4 regions of the Mesorhizobium sp. B2-3-7 genome follow, and region 1 is predicted to be linked to each of the others. Evidence: predicted binding sites of a transcription regulator. Region 1 holds the regulator's gene; each other region holds the start of a gene.

Region 1 (7,294 bases):
GTGTCGAGCCACACCGCGATGACCAGCACGGCGCCGACGACGATGCTCTGCAGAGGCGAGTCGACGCCGAGCAGCACCATGCCGGATTGCAGCGACTGCATCAGAAGCGCGCCCAGCATGGCGCCGATGATCGTTCCCGAACCGCCGGCGAGCGACGTGCCGCCGATGACGGCCGCCGCGATCACCAGCAATTCATCGAGCGTTCCGAGCACGTTGGTGGCCGAGTTCTGCCGGGCCGACGAGATCGCGGCGGCGATCGTGGCCAGCACGCCCATGATCATGAACACTTTCATCGTGATCCAGCGCGTATTGATGCCGGCGAGGTTGGCTGCTTCCGGATTGCCGCCAATGGCAAAGACATAGCGACCAAAACGGGTGCGTTTGGTGATGAAGGTCATGACCAGCCCGACGGCGATGGCCATCAGCACCGGTATGGCGATGCCGTGGGCGATGAACAGGCCGCCCTCGGGCACGGTTATGTTGTTGGCGGCTGCATATCTGTTCACGATGCCGACAGGCCATGGATAGGAATTGGCCAGCCAAACCGCGCCCATGATGACGGCGCAGGTGACCACGCCGATCAGCGTCTCGGCCCAGATCGGACGCAGCGGGAAACGGAAGCGCTTGCGCTGTACCCGCCCGTTGAACAGCGCAAGCACCACCGCAAGGCAGGCGGCGATGCCGACCACCCAGCTCCAGGTCGCGCCGATCGATCCGGCCGGGCCGCCGCCCATCAGCTGGAACGTCGCGTTGAGCGGCGCCACCGTCTGGCCGCTGGTAACCCACCATGCCGCACCGCGCCAGACCAGAAGCCCGCCCAGCGTCACGATAAAGGCCGGCACTTCGAGATAGGCGATGACAAAGCCCTGGAAGGCGCCGATCAACAGACCGAGCACCAGGCCGATGACCAGCGCCAGCACCCAGATCCATGGGTTGCCAAGCTCAAGCCCGACGAAGCGCACTAGGAAATGCACTTGGGCGAAGCCCATGACCATGCCGATCAACCCTTCGGCGGAACCGACGGACAGATCGATATTGCGCATGACGATGACCAGCACCATGCCGCAGGCCATGATGGCGACGGCCGAGGTCTGCACCGACAGGTTCCACAGATTGCGCGGCGTGAGAAAGGTACGGCTGTCGAAATCGAGCGGATTGACGCCGAGACGCAGGCTGGACAAGACATGCAACCCGATCCAGATCAGCAGCAGCGCGCCGATCATGCCGAGCATGCGCGTGTCGATCTCGGTCGCCTTAAGGAACCGGGCGACGGCGCCGAGTTCCGACGCACGCGCGGTGTCGGCCTGCGGGTTGGACGTCGTATCGGTCATGATTTTCTCCCGCCGGCCTGCCCGTCCGATGCGGGATGCCGGAAGCCAGCCTAGAAGTTACCCGCCCGGGGCGGAAAAACAAATTTTCTTGAAAAAACGCCGCGGCTTGGCAGCCGCGGCGTTCATCGCATGAAATGGAAGATCAGTTGCAGGCCGCTACGCTGCCCGCCGCGACGCCGGCACAGACCTCGTCTTTCTTGATCCAGCCGGCGTCGATGACGACGTTGAGATTGTCCTTGGTGATCGCAACCGGGGTCAGGAACAGCGATTTGACGGTGTTCCCACCGGGCGTTGTGAAGTCCTTGACGCCGGCGATATCGGTCATCTTCTTGCCGTCGGCCAGCTGCGAGGCGATCTCGGCGGCATTCTTGCCGAGTTCACGCGCGTCCTTCCACACCGACACGGTCTGCGTGCCGAGCGCGATGCGGTTCAGCGCCGCGTGGTCGCCGTCCTGGCCCGAGACCGGAACGGTACCGGCCAGGCCTTGAGCCGTCAGCGCCGCGACGACGCCGCCGGCAGTGCCGTCATTGGCCGCGACGACCGCGTCGACCTTGTTGTCGTTGGCGGTCAGGAACTGCTCCATGTTCTTCTGCGCATTGGCCGGCAGCCAGCCATCCGTATAGGCTTCGCCGACATTCTTGATCTTGCCGCTGTCGATGGCGTCCTTGAGCACTTCCATGGAGCCCGAGAACAGGAAATCGGCATTCGGATCGGCACCCGAGCCCTTGATGAAGACGTAGTTGCCTTCCGGCTTCACCTTGAACACTTCGCGGGCCTGCATGCGGCCGACTTCCTTGTTGTCGAAGGTCAGATAGAAGACGTCCTTGTTCTCGATCAGGCGGTCATAGCCGACGACCGGAATGCCTTCGTCGAGCGCCTTCTGCACCGCCGGGCCGATGGCGGAGGCGTCCTGCGCCAGGATGATCAGCGAATTGGCGCCCTGGGAGATCAGGCTCTCGACGTCGGTGAGCTGCTTGCCGGGATTGGACTGGGCGTCGGCGGAAATATACTTGTCGCCGGCGGCTTCGATCGCCTTCTTCATGGCGGCCTCGTCGGTCTTCCAGCGCTCTTCCTGGAAGTTCGACCAGGAAACGCCGATGACCTTGTCCTTCGCCTGCGCGACCGACGCGAGCGTCAGCGACATGGCGACACCCGCCAGGATGGCGGCTGTGAATCTCTTCATCTTAATCCTCCCTGCGCCGCGTATGGCGCGACCAAACAGGCCCGTAGGCCGGCACAAAGGCTCTATTTTTTCGAGCCTCGAAAAAACACTGGTCCATCGTCGGAACGCTGTCAACGTCGATTCTGATGTATTTTGATGTCCTCGTGAATTTTTTTCGAGCTCCGGAATAAATAATGACAGCCAAGGCCGGTTCTGCCAGTATTTGACGGTCGTCGGGATCCTGGGGAGAGAACGCGGCGACGGGGAGGATGCGAGAAACATGTCGGTCGGAATCCGCCACGACGATTTGCGCCGACGCAACCGGGCGATGGTGATCGCGGCCGTGCGCCGTGCCGGGCAGCCCTCGCGCACCGAGATTGCCGCGACCACCGGGCTCAGCCATTCCACCATATCGGCGATCTCCTCCGACCTGATTGGCGAAGGCATCCTGGCGCAGAGCAAGCCGAGCGAGGCCGGTGCGCTGAAACGCGGCCGGCCGCAGGTCGGCCTCAGCCTCAACCCTGAAGCCGCGGCGGTGATGACCGTGGTGCTGTCGCTGAATTTTCTCTCCGTCGCCGTCATCGACTATGCCGGCCAGGTGATATCTGAAGAGCAGCGCCGGCTGGACACGCTCACCCTGTCGCGCGAGGCGCTGATCGGCGAATGCGTGGCCATCGTCAGGCGGCGGTTCGAGGATCCCGACCTCGACGTCGGCAGCATCGCCCGTATCGCGCTGGCGATCCAGGGCATCACCGACACGGATGCGCGCACCATGCTGTGGTCGCCGATCACGCCGCAGACCGACATCGCCTTCGCCGACATACTGGAGGCCGAGTTCGGCATTCCCGCCACCATGGAGAACGATTGCAACATGATGGCGGTGGCGCTGCGCTGGCGCGATCCCCAGCGCTACCGCGACGACTTCATCGCCATCCTTTTGTCGCACGGCATCGGCATGGGCTTGGTGCTGAAGGGTGAACTGTTCACCGGCACCCATTCATCCGGAGGCGAGTTCGGCCACATGATCCATCGCCCCGGCGGGGCGCTCTGCCGCTGCGGGCGGCGCGGCTGCGTCGAGGCCTATGCCGGCAACTATGCCATCTGGCGCAACGCGAGGCAGCTTGGCGAGGACACCGAGCCCGTCGACGTCAGCGACGCCGACATGCGCACCCTGGCGGCCTCGGCGCGCGAAAAGGACGGGCCGGAGCGCGAAGCCTACCGCAAGGCCGGCGAGGCGCTGGGTTACGGCCTTGGCAGCCTGTTCGCGCTGATCGATCCGGCGCCGGTCGCCATGGTCGGCGTCAGCGCCGCCGCCTTCGACCTGATCGAGCCGGCTCTGCGCGAGGCCATTGCCCAGACCGCCGGCGGCCAGCACTCGAAATCGATTTCCTTCGACACCGAGCCGAACGAACTGCCACTGATCCGCGAGGGCTGCGCCATGCGCGCGCTGACCTTCGTCGACCAGGAGATTTTCGCGCCGGGGGCACAGGCGAAATCAGGCGTGGGCGAGAACGTTGCGTGACATATCCCTAGTCTTCGCGAATCGCATACCCCGCGCCCCGAATGGTGCGGATCACGTCAGGCATGCGGCCATTGTTGACCGCCTTGCGCAGCCGGCCGACATGCACGTCCACGGTGCGCTCGTCGATATAGATCGTTTCGCCCCAGACATTGTCGAGCAGTTGGCTGCGCGAGAACACGCGGCCGGGATGTCGCATCATGAATTCGAGCAGGCGGAACTCGGTCGGCCCGAGCCGGATCTCGCTTTTCTTGCGGTAGACCCGGTGCGATTCACGGTCGAGCACGATGTCGCCGACCTTGAGCACGCTGGACAGAACTTCGGGCTTGGCGCGGCGCAGCAGCGCCTTGACGCGTGCCATGAATTCCGGCGTTGAGAACGGCTTGACCAGATAGTCGTCGGCGCCGGTGGAGAGACCGCGCACCCGGTCGCTTTCCTCGCCGCGCGCCGTCAGCATGATGATCGGCAGCCGCTCGGTCTCGGGCCGCATGCGGAGACGGCGGCAGAGCTCGATGCCGGACACCGCCGGCACCATCCAGTCGAGCACAAGAAGGTCAGGGACATTCTCCTGCAAGCGGATCTCGGCTTCGTCGCCGCGCGTCACCACCTCTACCTGATAACCCTCCGATTCCAGATTGTAACGGAGCAGCACACCCAGCGGCTCCTCGTCCTCCACCACCATGATGCGTGGCGCGATCATCGACTGGTCACCCCTGCCGTCAAGCCGCTGGCGCCGACATCGCCGTCTCGTCCTGCTTCGGGCGATTGGCGGGCAATTGCGTGCCGGTCAGCACATAATAGGCATTTTCGGCAATGTTGGTCACGTGATCGCCGATGCGCTCGAGATTCTTGGCGCAGAACAAAAGATGCGTGCAGGCGGTGATGTTGCGCGGATCCTCCATCATGTAGGTCAGCAGCTCGCGGAAGACCGACGTGTATTTGACGTCGATGCGTTCATCGTCGGCGCGCAGCTTGGCAAGTGCCGCGGCATCGCGCGCCGCATACTCCTCGATCACGCCTTGGACCTGGATCAGCACAAGCTGCGCCATGGCGTCGATGGAGTGCGACAGGTCGCGCGGCGTGGCGGCAAGGCCGACGGTGCCGACGCGCTTGGCGATGTTCTTGGCGAGATCGCCGATGCGTTCGAGATCGCCCGCCATGCGGATCGAGCCGACGACATGGCGCAGATCGTCCGCCATGGGCTGCCGCTTGGCGATCAGGGTGATGGCGCGGTCGTCGAGTTCGCGCTGGCGCGCATCCATGATCGCGTCGTCGGAGACGACGCGCTGGGCGAGCGCGTTGTCGGAATTCAGGAGCGCCTTGGTCGCGCCGCCGACCATCGATGAGGCGAGATCGCCCATGTCGCGGATCAGCCTGCTGATCTGTCCGAGATCTTCGTCAAAGGCTGCGACTGTGTGTTCGGCCATGATCTTGGTCCTCGTATGCCTGGGATCAGCCGAAGCGGCCGGTGATATAGTCCTGCGTGCGCTTCTCGCGGGGCGACGTGAAGATCTTCTCGGTGCGGTCGAACTCGACCAGCTCGCCCAGATACATGAAGGCGGTCTGCTTCGACACGCGCGCCGCCTGCTGCATGTTGTGGGTGACGATGACGATCGTATAATCGGCCTGCAACTCGTCGATCAGCTCCTCGATCTTGGCGGTCGACAGCGGATCGAGCGCCGAGGCAGGCTCGTCGAGCAGGATGACCTCCGGCTTCACCGCCACCGTGCGGGCGATGCAGAGGCGCTGCTGCTGGCCGCCCGAAAGGCTGAGGCCGCTGGCGTTGAGCTTGTCCTTGACCTCGCTCCACAGTGCCGCGCGCTTCAGCGCCTGCTCGACACGGCCGTCCATCTCCGCCTTGCTGAGCTTCTCATAGAGCCTGACGCCGAAGGCGATGTTCTCGTAGATCGACATCGGGAACGGCGTCGGCTTCTGGAACACCATGCCGATCTTGGTCCTGAGCAGGTTGAGATCCTGCGAACGGTCGAGGATATTCTGGCCGTCGAGCAGCACTTGGCCCTCGGCGCTCTGCCTCGGGTAAAGCTCGTAGATGCGGTTGAAGACGCGCAGCAGCGTCGACTTCCCGCAGCCCGAAGGCCCGATGAAGGCGGTGACGCTGCGCTCGGGCAGCGACAGGCTGATATCCTTCAGCGCCTTCGACTGGCCATAGTAGAAATTGAGGCCCTTGACCTCGATCTTGGCTTTCTCGACCGCGACTTCGGGCGTATTCAACTCGGTGGACAACATCGGTTTCATCTGTCCTCTCTGCGTCCGGTAAGGCTGCGGGCGAAGATGCTCAGCCCGAGAACCGTAAGGGTGATTATGAGTGCGCCGGTCCACGCCAGCTGCTGCCATTCCTCGTAGGGGCTGAGAGCGAACTGGAAGATGGTGACGGGCAGGCTGGCCATCGGCGCATTGAGATTACTCGACCAGAACTGGTTGTTGAGTGCCGTGAAGAGCAGCGGCGCCGTCTCGCCGGAAATGCGGGCGATGGCCAGCAATATGCCGGTGACGATGCCCGACAGCGCCGCACGGTAGGCGACCGAGCGGATGACCACCCAGCGCGGCGCGCCGATCGCGGCGCCGGCCTCGCGCAGGGCGTTCGGCACCAGGTTGAGCATGTCCTCCGTGGTGCGAACGACGACCGGGATGACCAGGATGGCCAGTGCGACGGCACCGGCAATCGCCGAGAAATGTCCCATCGGCCGCACCAGCAGCTCGTAGACGAACAGGCCGACGATGATCGAGGGTGCCGACAGCAGGATGTCGTTGATGAAGCGCACGACGGTGGTGAGGCGCGAGAAGCGGCCATATTCGGCCATGTAGGTCCCAGCGAGGACACCGATCGGCGTGCCGACGATGACGGCGATGACTGTCATCATGATACTGCCGTAGATGGCATTGAGCAGGCCGCCGGCATCGCCGGGCGGCGGTGTCATTTCGGTGAACACAGAGAGCGAAACACCCGACAGGCCCTTATAGAGCAGTGCGCCGAGGATCAGCGCCAGCCAGGCCAGGCCGATGCCCGCCGCCGCGACGCATAGCGTCATCATCACGGCATTCCTGCGCTTGCGTCGATTGTGAAGCGATGTGGCCGTCGACATCGGTCAGGCTCCCGTGCGGCTGTCCATGCGCAGCAGCATGTAGCGCGCAAGGGCAAGGATCAGGAAAGTGATGACGAACAGGATCAGGCCGAGCGCCACCAGCGAAGACGTATAGAGATCGCCGTCGGCTTCGGTGAACTCGTTGGCGATGGTCGCCGAGATCGTCGTGCCGGGCGCG
Region 2 (7,294 bases), on a different contig from region 1:
CCGCGGAACGCAACAGTGAATATGGTGAAATCTCCCGTCACCGAATAGAGGAGTTCGTCGCAGACAATGTCGTGATCCTTCGCAATGCCCTTGATCGCGAGCGCCGTCGGCGGACTATAGAAGTCCTGAAAATGCGCGGCAGCCGTCACGTTGAGGGCGAAGTGCCCATAACGCTGGTCGCCGAACAGGGCATCGTAGCTGTGCCTCTGTCATCGTTGCGCCTGGAGCAGCAATCAAGCACGAAACGGGTCACCAGTGGTAATTCCGAACTCGACAAAATGTGCAGCGGCGGGTTCTTTCGCGACAGCGTAACCCTTGTCAGTGGAGCCACAGGCACCGGAAAGACTCTACTTGTCACCAACTTTCTAGCGGGCGGAGTGGCTGCGGGCGAACGCGCCTTGCTCGTCGGCTATGAGGAGAGCCGCGGCCAGCTTTTCCGCAACGCGCGTAGCTGGGGCGTCGATTTCGAAGCGATGGAGGCGGATGGTCGCCTGAAGGTAGTCTGCCTTTATCCGGAAGCGCAGAGTTTGCCGGATCACCTTCTGATGATCCGCGAACTGGTGGCGGAGTTCAAACCCGATCGCATGGCAATCGACAGCTTGTCGGCATTGGAGCGCATCGCGCCAGAAACCGGGTTTCGTGAGTTCTTGATCAGCGTCACCTCCTTCATAAAGAAGCGCGAAATTGCCGGCCTTTGCACCGCTACCAACAAATCGCTTGTCGGAGGCCAGAGCGCTAGCGAGCAGCATATTTCCACACTCACCGATTCGATCATTCTGTTGCGCTACATTCAGCAGGAAGAATTCATGCATCGCGGCATGATGGTGCTGAAAATGCGCGGCAGCGAACACGACAAACAGATACGGCGCTTCACCATCGACAGTGGCGGTATGCATCTTGGAAAGCCCTTTGACAGCGCGCCTGATGTGTTCGGCGACTCCGCCGTGGACAACACGTCGACATGAAGAGCGCCTTGAATACGGCGCAAAACGCCGCCGAAATGCTGGAATCGCCCGGAGATACATCTCCGGCTGGCATCAGCCAGCTCAGCTTTCGCCAGTTGATCGAAAATACCGCCGACGGGATGCTGGTGGTCGATTTGGACGGAACAGTGCTCTATGCCAATCCTGCGGCAGCCGTAATTTTTGGACAGCCGCTTGACGAACTCCTCCACGTTCCGCTCGGCCGTCCGGTCGTCTCCGGAGAGATCGCCGAGATCACCGTTCACCGTTCCGGCCGCAAGCCGGCAGAAGTGGAAATGCGTACGGTCGAGGTTACCTGGGACAGCAGGCCCGCATTGCTTGCCAGCCTGCGCGATGTCTCGGCCCAGCGATCAAGAGAAGAAAACGCACGCCAGTCACAAAAGCTCGAAGCCATTGGACGCCTCGCAGCTGGCATTGTCCATGACTTCAACAACCTACTCGCCGTTTTCGGGTCTGGCCTTCGGCTTCTGGAGAAACAGATCGCTAAAGATCCTGCGGATGAGAAAGTCACTCTGCTGGTCGAGGAGATGTTCAGGCGGATCGAAAATGGAGGAGCGCTAACACAGCAACTGCTTGCCTTTTCGCGACGCCAATCCCTGGTCCCGGAACAGATTGATCTCAATGAACGTATCAAGGGGCTGACGACGCTGCTGGAACGGACGTTGGGGAGCGGTATCCGGGTGCAATGCAATCTGGATCCAGCCTTGGACCCTATCCTTATCGATGCCAACCAGCTCGACATCGCCGTTCTTAACCTTGCGGTGAACGCCAGAGATGCAATGAAAGGCAGTGGCACCCTCACGATTGAGACCAGCAATTTTCCAAATGATCTGGAGGATTTGCGTTCAGCGGCGGCTTCATTTGTTCGCGTGACTGTACGCGATACCGGCTGTGGAATGAGCAAGGACACCCTGGCGCGCGTTTTCGAACCATTCTTCACAACAAAATCGGAAGGGCAGGGTACGGGACTCGGGCTAAGCCAAGTTTACGGCTTCATCAAGCAATCCGGTGGGCATGTCCGAATCGATAGCGAAATCGGTCAGGGAACAAGCCTGCATCTCTACTTGCCGCGCGCTTCTGGAACCGAGCGGCAGCAGAACTGAGCGGCGGCAGACCCATTCCCGGCCAGCAGACTGATTGGCCGATGTCAAATCCGTCAGGCTGAGCGCGGGACGGGAATTTCCACGCATCGACCGAGCATTAAACCGACGCCTTTTTCAGCGTTGTCATGTCAGTGTTGTCATGTGCTGTTAGACGCCGTCCGTCGGTGAGGTCGCTGACCGTCTCGAGACAGGTCCCTGGTACATCAATTCAAGCAGCAAGCCGCTATGCAATCCTTTTCCGGGTCACTTTCATCCGGAAGTGAACGCTACTTTAGCCGGACATGAAGTGCGCCTGCCCGCAACAAAACCGTTGTCCGCTGCGCGCGAACGACACATAGTGCCATTGCGGGAGTGCCCCTTTCGCCAATGACAAGCAATGAGAACGGGAGACGAAACATGAAGTTCTTTGGCTTCGCGGCCGGTGTCGCCGTGACCCTGCTTTCCACAACCTCCGCCTTCGCCGTCACGCAGATCAGCTGGTGGCACGCCATGACCGGCGCCAACGCAGAGGTCGTCGACAAGATTTCCAAGGATTTCAACGCCAGCCAGGGCGACTACCAGATTGTTCCGGTTTTCAAGGGCACCTATCCCGAAACGCTGAATGCCGGCATCGCCGCCTATCGCGCCGGCCAGTCGCCTGACATCATCCAGGTGTTCGATGTCGGCACCGGCGTGATGATGGCGGCCCGGGACGCGATCAAGCCAGTGGCCGAGGTGCTGACCGGCGCCGGGATGGACTTTGACAAGAGCCAGTATCTGCCAGGCATCGTCGGTTATTATTCGACGCCGGACGGCACCATGCTGTCCTTCCCCTACAACTCCTCCTCGCCGATCCTCTACTACAACAAGGACATCTTCCAGAAGGCGGGGCTCGATGTGAACAACCCACCCAAGACCTGGAACGAGGTGTGGGAGGATGCCAAAAAGATCAAGGCGAGCGGCGCCGCCGCTTGCGGCTACACCTCGACCTGGCTGACCTGGATACACCTGGAAAACTTCGCGGCGTGGAACGATGTGCCGTGGGCCACGCAGCAGAATGGCCTGGCCGGCGGTGATGTCGAACTCAAGATCAACTCGCCGATCTTCGTCAAACATTTCCAGGCGCTCGCCGATCTGGCCAAGGACGGCACCTTCAAATATGGCGGGCGCACCTCCGAAGCCAAGCAGATATTCCTCGCCGGCGAATGCGGCATCTTCACCGAATCCTCGGGCGGCCTAGGCGACATCGTCAAGTCGGGCATGAACTACGGCATTGGCCAGTTGCCCTATGACAGCGACGCCAAGGGCGCGCCGCAGAACACGACGCCGGGCGGTGCGAGCCTTTGGGTCTTCGGCGGCAAGTCCGACGAGGAGTACAAAGGCGTCGCGGCTTTCTTCGCCTATCTGTCCAAGACCGATGTGCAGGAATATCTGCACCAGAAATCGGGATACCTGCCGGTGACGCTCGCCGCCTATGAGGCGACGAAAAAGTCCGGCTTCTACGACAAGAATCCCGGTCGCGAGACGCCGATCCTGCAGATGACGGGCAAGGCGCCGACCGACAATTCGAAGGGCGTGCGGTTGCCGAACTTGCCGCAGGTGCGCGACATCCAGAACGAGGAGTTCGAAAAGATGCTTGCCGGCCAGGAAACCGCCCAGCAGGCGCTCGACAATGCGGTCACGCGTGGCAACGCGGCAATCAAGGAAGCGCTGGGGAATTAGGGCGCGTCCGAACCTATCGAGTTATAGTCCTTGCTCTACGAGGCCCCCCTCTGCCCTGCCGGGCATCTCCCCCTGAAGGGGGGAGACTGGCTGTCGCGACCGTTTTCGGCGATTGTCAAAGCTGGAGAATGGCAGCTGCCGCAGGAACTGCCAATCTTCCTCCAAGAAGGGGAGATGCCCGGCAGGGCAGCGGTGAGCGCCGTAGAGTGCCGCTCGGCTTTCCACGCCGGAGCGGCGCATTGACCCCGCGCGTCGTCTTTCCCAACAAAGTCTTGCCATACCTCCTGGTGGCGCCGCAACTTGCCATCACGCTGGTGTTCTTCTACTGGCCGGCCGGGCAGGCGCTCTACCAGTCGATGCTGAGGCAGGACCCGTTCGGGCTGAGGAGCAGGTTCGTCTGGTTTGCCAATTTCCGCAAGGTGCTTGCCGACCCGGCCTATCTCAACTCGATCAAGGTCACAGTGGTGTTTTCGCTCGCGACCGTGATCGTTGCCATGGGCGTGGCGCTGCTCCTTGCCGTGATGGCGGAAAAGGTGGTGCGCGGCAAAGGCCTCTACCGCACGCTGATGATCTGGCCCTACGCGGTGGCGCCGGCGATTGCAGGCATGCTGTGGCTGTTCCTGTTCAATCCATCGATCGGCTCGCTGTCTTATCTGCTGAGACGTTTGGGCGTCGCCTGGGATCCGCTGCTCAACGGCACCGACGCCATGATCCTTCTGGTGGCGGCGGCCGCCTGGAAGCAGATCAGCTACAATTTCCTGTTCTTCGTCGCCGGGCTGCAGGCGGTGCCGAAAACGCTGATCGAGGCGGCGGCGATCGACGGCGCTGGCGAAACCAAGCGCTTCTGGACCATCGTCTTCCCGCTTTTGGCGCCGACGACGTTTTTCCTTTTGGTCGTCAATACCGTCTATGCGCTGTTCGACACGTTCGGCATCGTCCACGCCGTCACCGGCGGTGGGCCGGGCAAGGCCACCGAGACACTGGTCTACAAGGTCTACAATGACGGCTTCGTCAATCTGATCCTCGGCGATTCGGCGGCGCAGTCGGTCATCCTGATGGTCATCGTCATCGCGCTCACCGCCATCCAGTTCCGCTACGTGGAACGGAAGGTTCATTACGGCTGAGGAGCGCGATGATCGGTCAATCCCCGTTTCGCATTTTCCTTGCACATGCCGTGCTCATCCTCGGCATACTGATCGTGGCCTTTCCGATCTACTACACTTTCGTTGCCTCGACGCAGACGCTGCAAACCATCCTTAGGCCGCCACTGCCTTTCCGGCCGGGCAGCGAGTTCTGGAACAATTACGGCGAGGCGCTGTTCGGCGGCGTCGGCCGCATCGGCGGGCTCGGCGTCGGCAGGCTGCTCCTCAACTCCACGATCATGGCGCTCGGCGTCGCGGTCGGAAAGATATTCATCTCGATCCTGTCGGCCTATGCGATCGTCTTCTTCCGTTTTCCGCTGCGCATGACTTTCTTCTGGCTGATCTTCATCACCCTGATGCTTCCCGTCGAGGTGCGCATCCTGCCGACCTACAAGGTAATGGTCGACCTCGGTATGATCGACACTTATGCCGGACTGATCATCCCGCTGATCGCCTCGGCCACCGCAACGTTGTTGTTCCGCCAGTTCTTCATGACCATCCCGGGCGAGTTGGTCGAGGCGGCGCGCGTCGACGGCGCCGGTCCATGGCGGTTCTTTTTCGATATCCTGTTGCCATTGTCGCGCACCAATATCGCGGCGCTGTTCGTCATTCTTTTCATCTACGGCTGGACGCAGTATCTGTGGCCGCTGCTGGTCACCAACAGCAACGATATGAACACCATCGTCATCGCACTGAAGAAGATGGTCTCCTTCGCCGATGCCGACACCCAATGGCATTTGGTCATGGTCACGGCGATCCTGGCAATCTTGCCGCCAATCCTGGTTGTGGTGCTGATGCAGCGCTGGTTCGTGCGCGGACTGGTCGACACCGAAAAGTGAGAAGCCGATGGCGACGGTCGATCTGAGGGACGTGAAGAAAGTATATGCCGGCGGCGTCGAAGCCGTGAAGGGCGTCTCCATTGCCATTCCCGACAAGGAACTCTGTGTGCTGGTCGGGCCGTCCGGCTGCGGCAAGTCCACGCTTTTGAGGATGATCGCCGGGCTGGAGACCATTTCTTCCGGCACGGTCGCTATCGACGGCAAGATCGTCAACACGATCGGCCCGACCGAGCGCGACATCGCCATGGTGTTCCAAAACTATGCGCTCTATCCGCATATGAAAGTCTACGACAACATGGCTTACGGGCTACGCAATCGCGGTACGCCCAAGGACGAGATCGACAGCAGGGTTCGTTCGACCGCCAAGGTGCTGGAGCTTTCAGCGCTGCTTGACCGGCGCCCGCGCGAGCTTTCAGGCGGTCAACGCCAGCGCGTCGCCATGGGCCGCGCCATCGTGCGCAATCCGAAAGTCTTCCTGTTCGACGAGCCACTCTCCAATCTCGATGCCAAGCTGCGCGGCCAGATGCGGGTCGAAATCAAGAACTTGCAGCGCTCGCTCGGTGTCACCTCGGTCTACGTCACCCATGACCAGTTGGAAGCGATGACGTTGGCCGACATCCTTGTCGTGATGAATGGCGGATTGGTCGAGCAGGCGGGCGCGCCACTCGACATTTACGAAAAGCCGGCCTCGACGTTCGTCGCCTCTTTCATCGGCGCACCGCCGATGAATCTTCTGTCCCTTTCGGGTCCGGCGCTGACCGGCAGCAAGACGAGCGACTTTGCGCCTGCGAATGCCGTCACGCTTGGCTTCCGCCCCGAGGATGCCGATGTCACTTTCGCGGCCGAGGCACCGTCCGGCGCGCTCGTGCTGCCGACAATGGTGGAGGCGGTCGAGCCGGTGGGAGCGGACAGCTTTCTTCACTGTGCGGCAGGAGGCGACCGCATCGTCGTGCGTGTGGCCGCGCGCGCAACAGCCAAGCCCGGCGACCAGTTGCGCGTCGTGGCCAAGGCCGAGAAACTTCACTGGTTCGATCAGGCTGCAAAGAGGGTCGACTGACGCCAATCTTGCATGCTGATCAGCGAGCCGCGAACCGTCGGCCGGTCAGGCGAATACATGCGCCTGTCCCGACACGGTGAGCCGGACGATCTCACCGACCGCCGGCGCGTCCATGCCGGACTTGCGCAGGATCAGCGGCGTACTGCCGATGGCGGCGGCGTCCGGCGGGTCGGGGCTGTTGAGCAACCGCACCGCGACCGTGCAGGTCGAGCCGGCGAATTCGGATTCCGTTACCTCGCCAAAAAGCATGTCCGGCGTGCCCGACATGCCCTCGCGCGATGTCCGCTTCAGTCCGATCTGCTCCGGCCGCAACATGATACGGGCGACATCGCGGCTGTCCGACGTATCGACGGCGATGCGGCCAAGCGGCGACGTGGCGAAACCGCCCGCTATCTTCGCCGGCAGGATGATGGCGTCGCCAAGGAACTCGGCAATCATCCTGTCCTTCGGCTTGAGATAAAGTTCGCGC
Region 3 (7,294 bases), on a different contig from region 1:
GAACAGGTCCCGAGACCAGCGGCTTGCCGCTGTCCAGCGCCACCGCCACGCTCGTCCCAGCGGCGACGATCGTTGCTCGTGCCTTGTCGAAGGTGACCGACTTCGCCGTGCCGTCGATCAGGACCGTCACCGAACCGTCGGCGTTGGTCTTGACCCAATCCGGGTGGGGATTGGGGCCGAGTACAGAAAAGCGGGGGTATTTGGCCGTTATCTCGGGCTCGTCGAGGCGGAAGATCGGCTGCACGTCGTAACTGATCCACTGGGTCAGGAACAGCGGCAGCCGCTCCCAATGCGATTCCCGCAGCACTTGCGGCAGATTGAAGAACCACAGCGCGTAGAGCAGGTAGAGCAAGATGCCGCCAAGCAGCAGCAGCGGCCCGAAACGCTTGTGGAACGGCCGGCGGAACACTTGCGGGAAGCGTTCCTCGATCGACTGAATTTCGGCGGCGGTCATGATCAGGCGCTCATCACAAAGGCCTGTTCGCCGACCAGCTTGCGGCGCAGCCAGGCGGAGAACTGGTCGACGATGAAGATGGTCGTGAACAGGAGCAGCACCAAGGCTATCGTCTTGGCGCCGAAGCCGCGCGAGATCGACAGCTTCAGCTCCTCGCCGATGCCGCCGCCGCCGACCGCGCCCATGATGGTGGAGATGCGCACGTTGATCTCGATCCTGAGCAGCGTATAGGACATGAAATTGGGCAGCACCTGCGGCAGGCCGGCAAAGCGTACCCGCTCGAACCAGTTGGCGCCGACGGCCCGCAGGCCTTCCTCGGTGCGCATGTCGACGTTCTCGTTGATCTCGTAGAACAGCTTGCCCAACGCGCCGATCGAATGCAGACCGATGGCGATGATGGCGGCGATCGGACCGATCGAAACGATGGCCGCGAACAGGCCGGCGATGACGATCTCGGGAAAGGCCCGCAGCAGTTCCATGAAGCGCTTGACGACAAGCCGCAGCAGCGGATGCGGCGTCAGGTTGCGCGCCGCGATGAAGGAGAACGGCACGGCGAAGACGAAACCAATTGATGTCGAGACCAGCGCCACGTTAAGCGTGGTCAGCATCAGCTCGAAATATTCCGGGATGTAGAAACCGCCCCAGACATAGGCGCGGCCGAGCGGAAAGTTGAATTCCTGCGTGCCGGTGTCATGCGGGGAGGCGATGTCGAACAGCGCCCGCCAGACATCGTTCCAGTCCTTGGGAACGAGCCAGCTCAGGAAATCCAGAATATGCGGCAGCCGGTCGAAGAAGTGCCCGGCATTGGCCTCGTCGGCAAACCACATGGTGCCGCCGAGTGCGACCAACAACAGGCCGACGCCGATGGCGGTGTAGAGCCGGCGCAAGGAGGTCTGGCGACGCCAGGCGTCGGCCATCTGGTGCGTGGCGCCGGAAGGAGCTGTCAGGGAAAGGGTCATGGTCGGAGATGCAAGAAGGGCGGCGTTTTCTCGGCGCCGCCCTTCCTGATTTCTGCCTTTAGCCGCCGATGGCTGCCTTACGGGCTTCGACGATGACGTTATAGAAATCCGCCTTCACCGGAACGTAGCCAGTAAAATCACCGCCTTCGACGCCTTCGAAGCAAGCCTTGTCCTTCTTGGGCAGGTCGGTGAAGAAGGCCGCCAGCTTGGCCGTCATCTCGTCGCCGAGCGCCGTGCGCACGACCAGCGGACCGTTCGGGATCAGGCCCGAGCGCCAGACCTCGACGAAGTCGTTGGGGTCGACGGCGCCCTTGGCGACTTCCTTGTGGAAGGTGCCGGAGGTGTAGCCGTCCTTGAAGTCGCCGATGCCGGAGGAATCGTCCACCGCCACGTCGACCTTGCCGTCACGCACGGCGAGCACATTGTTCTCATGGCCGCCATTGAACTGGGTCGAGGCGAAGAAGGTCTCGTTCGACGCGCCCGTGTCCTTCGGAATCTGCGTCAGCGGGATCAGGTAGCCGGAGGTCGAATCCGGATCGGCGTAACCGAGCTTCTTGCCCTTGGCCAACTTGATGTCGGTGATGCCGGAGGACTTCAGCGCCAGGCCGATCGAATAGTAGCCGGTCGCGCCGTCGGTCTGCTGGGTTGTGAGAATCGGGGTTACCGCCTTGGGATCCTTGAGGACGACGCTGGCGTAGCCGGAAGCGCCGAGTTCGGCGAAGTCGAGCGTGCCGCCGAGAAGTCCCTGGATGACGCCGTCATAGTCGGCGGCCGGGAACAGCGAGACCTTCTCGAAGCCGAATTCGGCCTTCAGGTGATCGGCCAGGCACTGGTAGTTGCGCAGCCGGTCGGTTTCGTTCTCGCCGCCGAGGATGCCGACGCGGAATTCCTTCATATCGGCGGCATGCGCCGCGCCGGTGGCCATTGCAAGCACCGAAACGGCGCCAAAAACCATTTTCCTGAACATCTGATTTCTCTCCTGTAGGTTCCGGCCCCGCGCCGGCGGCGTTGGTGATTTTGACGGGTGCCCTGACGCGGGCTGGCGATCCAGGTCGCTCTCAGTAACCCGGGAACGCGGGTTCGAGCGGTCCGGCGGATGCGGCGATTTTTTGCTTGAAGGCAACGCTGGTCGAGGTGATGGCCTCGGAGATTTCGCCGCCATTGCTGTCGGCGCCATAGACGAGACGGACGGCCTCGCGGTTAAGCTCCTCCGGCGGCCCGTCGAACACGACCTTGCCCGCGGCCATGCCGATGATGCGGTTGCAATAGGTACGGGCGGTGTCCAGCGTGTGCAGGTTGGTGACCACGGTGATGCCTTCGCGCAAATTGATGTCCTGCAGCGAATCCATCACCACCTTGGCGTTGAGCGGGTCGAGCGAAGCGATCGGTTCGTCGGCCAGGATCACCCGGGGCTGCTGCATCATGGCGCGGGCAATGGCGACACGCTGCTGCTGGCCGCCCGACAAGGTGCCGGCGGGCTGCAGCGCGGTACGGGCGATGTCGAGCCGCTCGAGGGCCGCGACCGCCTGCGCACATTCGGTTCGCGAGAACATGCCGAAAAGGTTCGACAGGGTCGGACGATGGTTCAGCCGGCCGAGCAGCACATTGGTCAGCACGTCGAGGCGCGGCACAAGGTTGAATTGCTGGAAGATCATGGCGCAGTCGCGCTGCCAGCGCCTGAGCGGCGAACCGCGCAATTGCGAGACCTCGGCTCCGTCGAAGAAAATCGATCCATGGCTGGGATCGATGAGGCGGTTGATCATACGCAGAAGGGTCGACTTGCCGGCGCCGGAACGGCCGATGACGCCGACCATCTGACCCTGCGGGATCGAGATGCTGACATCGTTAACGGCGGTGTTCTTGCCAAATCGTCGGGTGACGCCGCGGATTTCGAGCGTGGCTGACATGGTGCGTTCCCGTCCAGTCGCGGTTGAAGGTCCTGTTGACCCTCGCTAGCGCAGCGCCATGAACCTGCGGTGTCGGATTGATGTCAGTTTTGTTACCACCCACAGCCGTGTCGTGCGCGATCAGGCCAGGACCAATCAGTTCCTCGAAGTGCTTCCATGTCCCTGAAGCTGCGGAAGGCAGGCGGCTCGAGAAGACAGCCCCCTGCCCGAACTCTGTGTAAGGGATGCGAATAGTGAGCAGCCCTATTCCATTCACCACCGTCATCCACCGTATTTTTCCAGGAAAGCTTCGGCCTCGAGCTGACGGAAATCGTCGAGTGCGGCGCGCAGCCTCGCATGGTCCCAATCCCACCAGGCAAGCGCCTGGTAGCGCTCGGCGGTGCGGCGGTCGAAGCGCTCGCGGACCGGCTTTGCCGGCACGCCGGCGACGATGGTGTAGGGAGCGACATCCTTCGATACCACCGCTCCGGCGCCGACGGCGGCGCCATCGCCGACGGTGATGCCGGGCAGGACTGTCGAGCCATGGCCAAGCCATGTGTCGTGGCCGATTGTGACGCGCCTGGCGCGGCGCTCAGCGAAAAATTCGCTCTCGTGTTCGGCATCGTCCCAATAGTCCGATGCGCGGTAGGTGAAGTGATGCAGCGTCGGTCGCCAGGTCGGGTGGTTGGTGGCGTTGATGCGCACGCTTGCCGCGATGTTGGAGAATTTGCCGATCGTCCCACACCAGACGGCGCAGTCCTGCATCATGTAGGAATAGTCGCCGAGTTCGCTTTCCGAAACCCGACAGCGGTCGGCGATTTCGGTCCACCGGCCAAGCGTCGAATTCTCCACATCCGCCGTCGGATGGACCAGCGGCGTTTCCGACAGTTTTTTAGTCATGCGGCGAGCTTTCCCGGGGCGAAGGCGGTGACGTCGATGATGCGGTCGGCCACCGCTTCGCGCACATCATGGTCGTGGAAGATGCCGAGCAGGGCGACGCCTGCCGCCTTCTTGGCGGCGATGAGTTCGATCACCACATCGCAGTTCCTGGCGTCGAGCGAAGCGGTCGGCTCGTCGAGCAGCAGGATCGGGTGCCCGGTGATGAAGCCGCGCGCGATGTTGACGCGCTGCTGCTCGCCGCCGGAGAAGGTCGCCGGCGGCAATGCCCAGAGTTTTTCCGGCAGGTTGAGCCGCGCCAGCAAGGCGCGCGCCTTGCTTCTTGCTGTTTCGCGATCCTCGCCGCGCTCCACCAGCGGCTCGGCGACGACGTCGAGCGCCGGTACGCGCGGCACGGTGCGCAGGAACTGGCTGACATAGCCGATGGTCTGGCGGCGCACGGCAAGCACGGTGCGTGGGCTGGCGCTGGCGAGATCGATGAGCCCGTCTTCGTGCGTGACGATGATCTGGCCTTCGTCGACGGCGTAATTGCCGTAGAGCATCTTCAGGATCGAGCTCTTGCCGGCCCCGGACGGGCCGCCGAGCACGGTGCATTCACCGGCGCCGATCGAGAAGGAGACACCGGCGACGACAGGCAGTTTGATGCCGTCGCGCAGATGCATGGTGAAGCTCTTGGCGAGATCGGAGACAACGAGAGGCGTCGGCATCAGAAGGTACTCCAATCGTTATTCGTTTGCGGGCAGGACAGAGGGGGGTGACTTGGCGCCATCGTCAAACCTGCAGAATCGAGGAAACAAGCAATTGCGTGTACGGCGCGCGCGGGTCGTCGAGCACACGGTCGGTGAGGCCGCTTTCGACGACGCGGCCGTCTTTCATCACCATCATGCGCTGGGACAAAAGCCGCGCCACCGCGAGGTCGTGGGTGACGACGATGGCGGCGAGGCCGAGATCGGTGACGAGGCCGCGCAAGAGATCGAGCAGGCGCGCCTGCACCGAGACGTCGAGGCCGCCTGTCGGTTCATCCATGAACACCAGCCGCGGGCCGGTGACGAGGTTGCGGGCAATCTGCAGGCGCTGGCGCATGCCGCCGGAAAAGGCGCGCGGCTCGTCGTCGATGCGGTCTTCCTCGATCTCGACGCGCGACAGCCAGTCAACGGCGGTGGCGCGGATCTTGCCGTAGTGGCGGTCGCCCACCGCCATCAGCCGCTCGCCGACATTGGCGCCGGCCGACACCGTCATGCGCAAGCCGTCGGCCGGATTCTGGTGGACAAAGCCCCAGTCGGTGCGCATCAGGAAGCGGCGTTCGGCCTCGCTCATGCGGTAGAGTTCGCGGAACTGGCCGTCACGCATGCGGTAGCTGGCGGTGCCGGAGGAGGGCAGCAGCCGCGTCGACAGGCAGTTGAGCAATGTCGTCTTGCCGGAGCCGGATTCGCCCACGACAGCCAGGACTTCGCCCGGCCACAGATCGAAGGTGACGTTGTCGCAGCCGACGCGCGAGCCGTAGAATTTGGAGAGCGCCGAAACGCGCAGCAAGGGTTCGTCGGTCATTGTATCTCCTTACCCTCCCCCTTGTGGAGAGGGTCGGCGCGCAGCGCCGGGGTGGAGGCTGCCGATGGGTCGCTACCGCCACCTTCGGCGCGACCTCCCCACAAGGGGGAGGGAGGCGTGCTGCGCCGCTTCTCGCAATGATCGGTGTCCGAGCAGACGAACATGTGGCCGCCGTGATCGTCGAGGATGACCTCATCGAGATAGACGTTCTCGGCGCCGCACAACGCGCAGGGCTGGTCGAAGGTCTGCACCTCGAACGGATGATCCTCGAAGTCGAGGCTGACCACATCAGTGAAGGGCGGCAGCGCGTAGATGCGCTTCTCGCGGCCGGCGCCGAACAGCTGCAAAGCCGGCGAGCGGTGCATCTTGGGATTGTCGAATTTCGGCGTCGGAGACGGGTCCATCACATAGCGGCCCTCGACCTTCACCGGATAGGCATAGGTGGTGGCGATGCGGCCGTGCTTGGCGATGTCCTCATAGAGCTTCACATGCATGAGGCCGTATTCCTCCAGCGCATGCATTTTGCGCGTTTCGGTCTCGCGTGGCTCGAGAAAGCGCAGGGGCTCGGGGATCGGTACCTGGTAGACCAGCACCTGGCCTGCGGCGAGTGGATATTCGGGAATGCGGTGGCGGGTCTGGATGATGCTGGCGCTGGCGGTATCGGTCGTAACCGCCACATTGGCGACCTTCTTGAAAAAGGCGCGGATCGAGACCGCATTGGTGGTGTCGTCGGCGCCCTGGTCGATGACCTTCAGCACATCGTCGGGGCCGATGATCGAAGCGGTAACCTGGACGCCGCCGGTGCCCCAGCCATAGGGCATCGGCATTTCGCGCGAGGCGAACGGCACCTGATAGCCGGGAATGGCGATGCCCTTGAGGATCGCGCGGCGGATCATCCGCTTGGTCTGTTCGTCGAGATAAGCGAAGTTGTAGCTGGCGATGTCGGTCGGTTGCGCGCTCATTCCGCGGCCTCTTTCTTCTCTTCAATCTTGCCGGGATTTTCGCGGGCGTCGTACTCGGCGCGCATGCGGCGCACGAGGTCGAGTTCGGCCTGGAAGTCGACATAATGCGGCAGCTTCAGATGTTCGACGAAGCCGGTCGCCTGGACGTTGTCGGAGTGCGAGATGACGAATTCCTCGTCCTGGGCGGCGGCGACAATGTCCTCGCCGAGTTCGCTTGCACGAAGAGCGCGGTCGCAGAGTGCCATGGCCATCGCCTTGCGCTCGCTCTGGCCGAAGACCAGCCCGTAGCCGCGTGTGAATTGCGGTGGCGCCTTGGCCGAGCCCTTGAACTGATTGACCATCTGGCATTCGGTAACGCGCGCGGTACCGAGCGGCACCGCGAAAGGCAGTTCGGGCACGTCGAGCTCCAGCTCGACCTCGCCGATGCGGATCTCGCCGACGAAGGGATGGTTGCGGGCATAGCCGCGCTGCGTGGAATAGCCGAGCGCCAGCAGGAAGCCCTCGTCGCCGCGCGACAGCGCCTGCAGGCGGATGTCGCGAGCCATCGGGAACTCCAGCGGCTCGCGGGTGATGTCGCCGGGGACATGG
Region 4 (7,294 bases), on a different contig from region 1:
CGACCTGCCGCAGATCCATTCAGCCATGCACCCGCTGTTTCGCGACGTGACCGACCATATCCGCACCGTCCAGGAAAAGATCGACAGCTTGCGCGAAGTGCTGGCCTTTGCCTTCGAGGCGAGCCTGCTGGTGGGCCAGAGCCAGGAAACGGCGATCTCCAAAAAGCTCGCCTCATGGGCGGCAATCCTGGCCGTGCCGACAGCCTTCGCGGGCATATACGGCATGAATTTCAGCGACATGCCGGAACTGAAGATGGAATACGGCTACCCGACGGTGCTGCTGGCGATTGCGCTGATCTGCTGCTTTCTCTACTGGCGGTTTCGCAAGAATGGATGGCTGTGAGAGTAGGGCAGTAGGGCAGTAGGGCAGTAGGGCAGTAGGGCACAGTAGGGCAGTAGGGCAGTAGGTTAAGAGAACGCTCGGGAGCGCAAATTCAAACATACTGCCCTACTGCCTTAGTCCCTTATCTATTCCGCCGCCGCTCCGCTGCCGGCTGGAACGCCACGCGGGCATGGTATTTACAATAGGGTCCGGTTTCGGCGGCTTCGTTGCCGCAGAAATTGAAGTCCTCCGACAGCGGATCGCCGTTCGGCCATTTGCAGGTGCGCTCGGTGAGTTCGGTGAGCTGGAGATGCCGCGAGATCGGCACCACCACATTCTCGACCGGCCGGATATAGTGGCGGGCCACCGGCTCGGCATCGAACTGCGCTTGCAGCGCCGTTGCTCCGATCGATGTCGTGACGTGGCGGGTCGCACTCGCGGGGCGCGACACCGATTTCTGCGCGCCCGACCCTTGCGCCGTCTTCTTCTGGCGTGCCGGCGCTGCCGTGGCGCGCCCGCGGCCCGACAATTTCAGCCGGTGCACCTTGCCGATGACGGCATTGCGGCTGACCCCTCCAAGCTGGGCAGCAATCTGGCTTGCGCTCAGACCCTCCGACCACAGTTTTCTCAAGAGTTCGACCCGCTCGTCAGTCCAATTCATGACCGCGCTCCTGCTAAGCGTACGGTAATCGGAATCCATTCCCGGCCCAGCACCACTGCTGGGGCAGACACCACATATATCTGGTGATTAGGTCCGCCGCACGAAATCTAGTTATTTCCCGACTACAACTACCTTATGCGCTGACTCGGTGACAAGAGTCCGAAGTGCAACACGAATCGGTTTTTTCGGTTTTCCCCAACTTGCCAGCTCACTTATGAGCCGGCGTCCCGTCGGGAGGCTTGCCGCGCGCCACTACGCGACGTTTTCGTTGACTTCATGGCTGAAAAACCCGATAAGCCGCAAAGGCCGCCGCTTTGGCGGCTTTTTTGATTTTCCGGTTCCGGAGACGCATATAATGAGCGGTTCGGCGCTTTTCGAGACCTTTGCTCGCGCACCCCTGGCTTTCGACCATGGGGAAGGCACTTGGCTGGTTACCGACAAGGGCGAGCGATATCTCGACTTTGCCGGCGGCATAGCCGTCAATTCGCTGGGCCACGGCCATCCGCATCTGGTCGCGGCGCTCACTGAACAGGCTGCCAAGCTCTGGCACGTCTCCAATCTCTACGAGATCCCGGGGCAGAGCCGGCTCGGCGAGCGGCTGGCCGACGCCACCTTCGCCGACAAGGTGTTCTTCACCAATTCGGGCGCCGAGGCGCTGGAATGCGCGATCAAGACGGCGCGGCGCTACCATTTCGTCAAGGGCCATCCCGAGCGTTTCCGCGTCATCACTTTCGAGGGCGCCTTCCATGGCCGCACGCTGGCGACCATCGCGGCCGGCGGCCAGTACAAATATCTCGAAGGCTTCGGCCCCAAGGTCGAGGGTTTCGACCAGGTCGGCTTCGACGATATCGACGCCGCCGAAAAAGCGATCACGCCGGAGACCGCGGCGATCCTGATCGAACCGGTGCAGGGCGAGGGCGGTATCCGCCCGGTGCCGACACAATCGCTGAAGCGGCTGCGGCAGCTCTGCGACCAGCACGGCCTGCTGTTGATCTACGATGAGGTCCAGTGCGGCATCGGCCGCACCGGCAAGCTGTTCGCGCATGAATGGTCGGGGGTCGCTCCAGACATTATGGCCATCGCCAAAGGCATTGGCGGTGGCTTCCCGATGGGCGCCTGCCTTGCCACCGACGAGGCGGCTGTCGGCATGACCGCGGGCGTCCACGGCACTACGTTCGGCGGCAACCCGCTGGCCATGGCGGTCGGCAATGCCGTGCTCGACGTGGTGCTGGAGGAGGGCTTCCTGGCGGATGTGCAGCGCAAGGCGCTGTTGTTGAAGCAAGGGCTGGCAGGGGTGGCCGACGAATTCCCCGAGGTCATCGAGGACATCAGGGGCACGGGGCTGATGCTGGGCCTCAAATGCGCCATGCCCAACGGCAAGGTGAACATGGCGCTGCGCGACCAGCATCTGCTCGCGGTTCCGGCCGGCGACAACGTCATTCGCCTGCTGCCGCCGCTCACCGTCACGGACAGCGAGATCCATGAAGCGCTGGAGCGCATTCGCGCCGGCGCCAAGGCCCTGTTCGAGGCCATCGCCGCTGAAGCCGCGAAGTAAATTCGAAAGCTCCTGATGTCACTTCGTCATTTCACCGACCTCTCCGCCGTTTCCGAAGGCGACCTGCGCTCCATGCTGACCGACGCAGTGGAGCGCAAGGCGCGCCTCAAGGCGGGCGAGCGCTCGAAACCGCTCGAAGGCAAGGTGCTGGCGATGATCTTCGACAAGCCGTCGACGCGCACGCGCGTCTCCTTCGATGTCGGCATGCGTCAGCTTGGCGGCGAGACCATCATGCTGACGGGCACCGAGATGCAGCTCGGCCGGTCCGAGACCATCGCCGACACAGCCAAGGTTCTGTCGCGCTATGTCGATGCCATCATGATCCGCACCACCTCGCATGAGCGGCTGCTGGAGCTGACCGAGAATGCAACCATCCCGGTGATCAACGGGCTCACCGACGATACCCATCCTTGCCAGCTGATGGCCGACATCATGACCTTCGAGGAGCATCGCGGTCCGGTCGCCGGCAAGACCATCGCCTGGACTGGCGACGGCAACAACGTGCTGCATTCGCTGCTGGAAGCCTCGGCGCGGTTCCGCTTCAACCTCAACGTCGCGGTGCCCGAAGGCAGCGAGCCGGCGCAGAAGCATGTCGACTGGTCAAAGGCGCATGGCGGCAAGCTCTCCTTTACCCGCTCGCCAGAGGAAGCTGTCGACCAGGCCGACTGCGTCGTCACCGACTGCTGGGTGTCGATGGGCCAGGAGCACCGCGCCCGCGGCCACAACGTGTTTTCGCCCTACCAGGTCAACGCCAAGCTGATGGCCAAGGCAAAGCCCGACGCGCTGTTCATGCATTGTCTGCCGGCGCATCGCGGCGAGGAAGTGACGGACGAGGTCATCGACGGTCCGCATTCGGTGGTCTTCGACGAGGCCGAGAACCGGCTCCACGCCCAAAAGGCCGTGCTTGCCTGGTGTCTTGGGGCCTGAAGTGGACTTGAAGTGTCTTGGCGCTTGACGTGCCGGGGAACTTGATCTCCGGAGGCGCGATGCCTATCTGCGCGGCATCACACAAATCAAGCGCGTTTAGACGCATGCTCCCCAAAGGGCGGCATGGCCGCGCCCTGGAGCTTTGTCATGCTGGAAACCCATCAAGTGGCTGAACATCACCCCAAACTCGGCGAATTCGGTTACGCCGGCGATGATCACGTCGTGCCCTTCGAGGTCGGCCCGCTCGATGTGCGCGGCCGCACCGTGCAGCTTGGACCGATGCTCGACGCGATCCTTGGCCGCCATGATTATCCCGAGCCGGTCGCCCGGTTGCTGGCGGAAGCCTGTGTGCTGACGGTGCTGCTCGGCACCTCGCTCAAGTTCGAGGGCAAGTTCATCCTGCAGACCCGCACCGACGGCCCTGTCGACATGCTGGTCGCGGATTTTTCCACGCCCTCGGCGCTGCGCGCCTATGCGCGCTTCGATGCCGACCGGCTGGAGGCGCTGATTGCGGCCGGCGAGACCTCGCAGCAAACGCTGCTCGGCAATGGTGTGCTGGCGCTGACCATCGACCAAGGTGCTCACACGCAGCGCTACCAAGGCATCGTCCAGCTCGACGGCGAGACCCTGGAAGAGGCCGCGCGCACCTATTTCCGCCAGTCGGAGCAGATCCCGACCGATCTCCGGCTTTCCGTCGCCAAGCTTTTGACGCCCGGCCCCGGCGGCGCGCGCGAGCAGTGGCGGGCGGGCGGCATCCTGGCGCAGTTCCTGCCGCAGGCCTCCGAGCGCATGCGCGTTCCTGACCTGCCCGGCGGGGATGGCGATCCGCGCGAGGAGATCCACGATCCCACAGACAATTCCTGGCAGGAATTGCTGGCGCTGCTCGGCACTATCGAGCCGACCGAACTGATCGATCCGACCATCGGCGCCGAGCGGCTGCTCTATCGTCTGTTCCACGAGCATGGCGTGCGGGTCTTCGGCGGCGTTCCCGTCGCCGATCAGTGCTCATGCTCCCGCGACAAGATCCGCGGCATCCTCGAGGGCTTCTCCGCGCAGGAGATCAAGGACAGCACCGAGGACGGCGGCATCCACGTCGCTTGCGAGTTCTGTTCGACGCAATATGACTTCGATCCGGCGGAATTTACGACTCAGTAGGGTTCTTGTTTCTCCCCGTTCTACGGGGAGAAGGGGCCCAAGAGCGGATGAGGGGCGGCGCTGCCCCTCATTCCTGCCGGACATTTCTCGCCGTATAGTGACGGGGAGAACGACGCTGTCGCCGATTTCGCCTCGTCTAATTCACCGTCCGCCTTGTCCCCGGCAGGTCGAGTGAGAAGGCGGGGATGGCGATGTCGAATGTCTCGCCCCGCTCGTTGCGCATGGTGTAGTGACCGACCATGATCCCCGACGGGGTCGAGAGCGGACAGCCCGACGTGTATTGATAGCTGTCGCCGGGATTGAGTTCGGGCTGATCGCCGACCACGCCGGCACCTCGCACTTCCTCGACCCGGCCGGCGCCGTCGGTTATGTGCCAATAGCGCGACAACAGCTGCACGAATTCGTCGGACTGGTTGTCGATCGTTATCTGGTAGCCCCAGACATAGCGGTTTTCCGAAGGATCCGAGCGGTCCTCGAGATAGAACGGCCTGACCTGCACTTCGATGTTGCGCGTGACGGCGCGGTACATGAGCGGCTCCAAAACAAATCCGGTGTGGAACATTCGGCGCTCTTTGCGGTTCGATCAACCGTGCGCGTCCGAGTTGCTGTCCCTGAAGGGCAGGTGCCGACAAACAATGTCATTTGAGTGACACATGACAGTGATGGTGTGCACCAGCAATGCCGGGCGACTCGGGCGCTCTGTCGAACTGTCGAAAACGGCCGCCAAGCGGGCCGGTTTTTCTGGAGTGACCGGATATCGATGGAACTCGCTCTCATAACCGGCTCGCTTTCGATCGCTCTCATCGCCTCAAATCTCGCCAGCATCCTGCTCGCCTGCTCGCGCCTGAAACGGCGCGCCGCCATCGCGCCGCCGGCCGGCAAGCCGCTGCCTGTGTCGATCGTCATCCCGGCGCGCGGCGTCGAGCCGTTTACCCATGAGACGCTTGAGCGCGCTTTCTCGCTCGACTGGCCGCGCTACGAACTGATCTTTTGTGTCGCCCATGCCGACGACCCCGCGGTCAAGCCGATCCGCGCCGCGATCGCCCGCTTTCCAGCCGTGCCGGCCCGCCTGCTCACCGGCGACGACCGCGTCAGCGCCAACCCGAAACTGAACAACTGCGTCAAGGGCTGGGAGGCAGCGCGCCACGACTGGGTCATTCTCGCCGATTCCAACGTGCTGATGCCGAAAGACTACGTCCAGCACCTGATGGCGGCATGGCGGCGGGACACCGGCCTGGTTTGCTCGACGCCGATCGGTTCGCGGCCCGACGGCTTCTGGGCAGAAGTCGAATGCGCTTTCCTCAACACGCTGCAGGCGCGCTGGCAATATGCCGGCGAGGCGCTTGGCCTCGGCTTTGCCCAGGGCAAGAGCATGTTGTGGAACAAGCAGATGCTCGACGCCAATGGCGGCATCCGTGCGCTCGCCGCCGAGATCGCGGAGGATGCCGCGTCGACCAAACTGGTCAACAGGCTCGGCCTGCGCGTCAATCTCGTCGCTTCGCCCTTCGAGCAGCCGCTCGGGCAGCGCATGCCGGGCGAGATCTGGTCGCGCCAGGCCCGCTGGGCGCGCCTGCGCCGCGTCACCTTTCCGCTCTTCTTCGCGCCCGAGATCCTGACCGGCGTGGCGGCTCCGCTCGTGCTGGCGCTGATCGCCGCGGCCAGCGCCGGCGTCAGCCTGCCCATGACAGCGCTTTGCGTGCTGGCGCTCGCCTACCTGCCGGAATGCATGCTCGCCTCGGCAAAGGGCTGGTATCTGTCGCCGCGCATCGTCACCGCGATGATCGCACGCGACCTGATGTTGCCGGCGATCTGGATGCGCGGTTGGCTGGGCGGGGCCGTCGACTGGCGCGGCAACGCCATGACCATCGGCACCAAGGCGGCCGAGCTCGAAGAGACGCCCTCCCGCGCTTGATGTCGGCGGTTCAGCTTGATGTCGAGGAAGGTTATCGTATATACAAAAATTGTTGAACTTGGCTCTATTTTTGTGTATACAATAACCTATGGAGCGCCCCGACGGCGATGCTGTTCGAGTGGGATGAAACAAGGCAAAGACAAACAGGGCCAAGCATGGCGTGGATTTCGCGATCGCTCCGTCCTTCGATTTCGCCAATGCCGTTATCCGGCTCGATGACAGCGAGGATTTTGGCGAGGATCGTCTTGTTGCCATCGGTCTGATCGAGGCTGGCGTTTTTGTGATGGTCTATGTCGAGCGAAGCCATGCGATCCGCGTAATTTCGCTACGCAAGGCAACGAGACAGGAGATTACGGACTATGTCGAAAACCTCTAAGACGATCGTGCGCCGCGAGGCTACTCCCCCAAAGCAGTCGCGCGCTGATGCTTTGGGGCTCGCCAGAAAGGCGCTTGGCGCGAGGACCGACGAGGAAGATGCTGCGATCACTGCCGCCGCCGAGGCCGATCCGGATGCGCAGCCGACCGATGCCGCTTCGCGCCGCAAAGTTGGCCGACCGCCGCTTGCGCGACCCAAACGTGCGGTACAGTTGCGCCTCGACGCCGATGTTGTCGACCGTTTCAGGGCCGGTGGTGATGGCTGGCAGACGCGCATGAACGAAGCGTTGCGCAAAGCGGCAGGCCTGTAATCCTCGGTCTGCCACCAGTCCTCATCGGGCCTTCAACGCCTGCGCGATGTCGTCCAGCAAATCGTCGGTATCTTCC

Evidence for each region. The regulator PhoB, encoded in region 1, activates phosphate uptake and scavenging genes when phosphate is short. The targets are predictions, from matches to a motif close to TGTCATNNANCTGTCAT.
Region 2: ugpB (sn-glycerol-3-phosphate ABC transporter substrate-binding protein UgpB) is a predicted target of PhoB. The motif match lies at 2,208-2,224, and genes of this name have one in related genera.
Region 3: phnC (phosphonate ABC transporter ATP-binding protein) is a predicted target of PhoB. The motif match lies at 3,390-3,406, and genes of this name have one in related genera.
Region 4: FJ940_RS23440 (ceramide glucosyltransferase) is a predicted target of PhoB. The motif match lies at 5,257-5,273, and genes of this name have one in related genera.

Annotation. Positions count from the first base shown of each region.
Region 1 is NZ_VFVV01000017.1:28,661-35,954, reverse strand. Features, by position in the region: gene FJ940_RS25855 (sugar ABC transporter permease) at 1-1,331, opposite strand, end outside; gene xylF (D-xylose ABC transporter substrate-binding protein) at 1,474-2,514, opposite strand; gene FJ940_RS25845 (ROK family protein) at 2,774-4,015, shown strand; gene phoB (phosphate regulon transcriptional regulator PhoB) at 4,023-4,712, opposite strand; gene phoU (phosphate signaling complex protein PhoU) at 4,732-5,439, opposite strand; gene pstB (phosphate ABC transporter ATP-binding protein PstB) at 5,465-6,268, opposite strand; gene pstA (phosphate ABC transporter permease PstA) at 6,265-7,116, opposite strand; gene pstC (phosphate ABC transporter permease subunit PstC) at 7,120-7,294, opposite strand, start outside.
Region 2 is NZ_VFVV01000016.1:59,483-66,776, reverse strand. Features, by position in the region: gene kaiC (circadian clock protein KaiC) at 1-965, shown strand, start outside; gene FJ940_RS25340 (ATP-binding protein) at 962-2,086, shown strand; gene ugpB (sn-glycerol-3-phosphate ABC transporter substrate-binding protein UgpB) at 2,483-3,787, shown strand; gene ugpA (sn-glycerol-3-phosphate ABC transporter permease UgpA) at 4,027-4,911, shown strand; gene ugpE (sn-glycerol-3-phosphate ABC transporter permease UgpE) at 4,920-5,768, shown strand; gene FJ940_RS25315 (sn-glycerol-3-phosphate import ATP-binding protein UgpC) at 5,776-6,825, shown strand; gene FJ940_RS25310 (ABC transporter ATP-binding protein) at 6,871-7,294, opposite strand, start outside.
Region 3 is NZ_VFVV01000008.1:48,072-55,365, forward strand. Features, by position in the region: gene phnE (phosphonate ABC transporter, permease protein PhnE) at 1-454, opposite strand, end outside; gene phnE (phosphonate ABC transporter, permease protein PhnE) at 457-1,413, opposite strand; gene phnD (phosphonate ABC transporter substrate-binding protein) at 1,472-2,380, opposite strand; gene phnC (phosphonate ABC transporter ATP-binding protein) at 2,472-3,320, opposite strand; gene FJ940_RS16920 (DapH/DapD/GlmU-related protein) at 3,582-4,199, opposite strand; gene phnL (phosphonate C-P lyase system protein PhnL) at 4,196-4,903, opposite strand; gene phnK (phosphonate C-P lyase system protein PhnK) at 4,968-5,744, opposite strand; gene FJ940_RS16935 (alpha-D-ribose 1-methylphosphonate 5-phosphate C-P-lyase PhnJ) at 5,741-6,706, opposite strand; gene FJ940_RS16940 (carbon-phosphorus lyase complex subunit PhnI) at 6,703-7,294, opposite strand, start outside.
Region 4 is NZ_VFVV01000013.1:122,843-130,136, forward strand. Features, by position in the region: gene FJ940_RS23410 (magnesium and cobalt transport protein CorA) at 1-343, shown strand, start outside; gene FJ940_RS23415 (GcrA family cell cycle regulator) at 465-983, opposite strand; gene FJ940_RS23420 (aspartate aminotransferase family protein) at 1,339-2,538, shown strand; gene argF (ornithine carbamoyltransferase) at 2,554-3,465, shown strand; gene FJ940_RS23430 (Hsp33 family molecular chaperone) at 3,589-4,620, shown strand; gene apaG (Co2+/Mg2+ efflux protein ApaG) at 4,757-5,149, opposite strand; gene FJ940_RS23440 (ceramide glucosyltransferase) at 5,381-6,532, shown strand; gene FJ940_RS28890 (hypothetical protein) at 6,597-6,839, opposite strand; gene FJ940_RS23450 (BrnA antitoxin family protein) at 6,892-7,218, shown strand; gene FJ940_RS23455 (O-succinylhomoserine sulfhydrylase) at 7,240-7,294, opposite strand, start outside.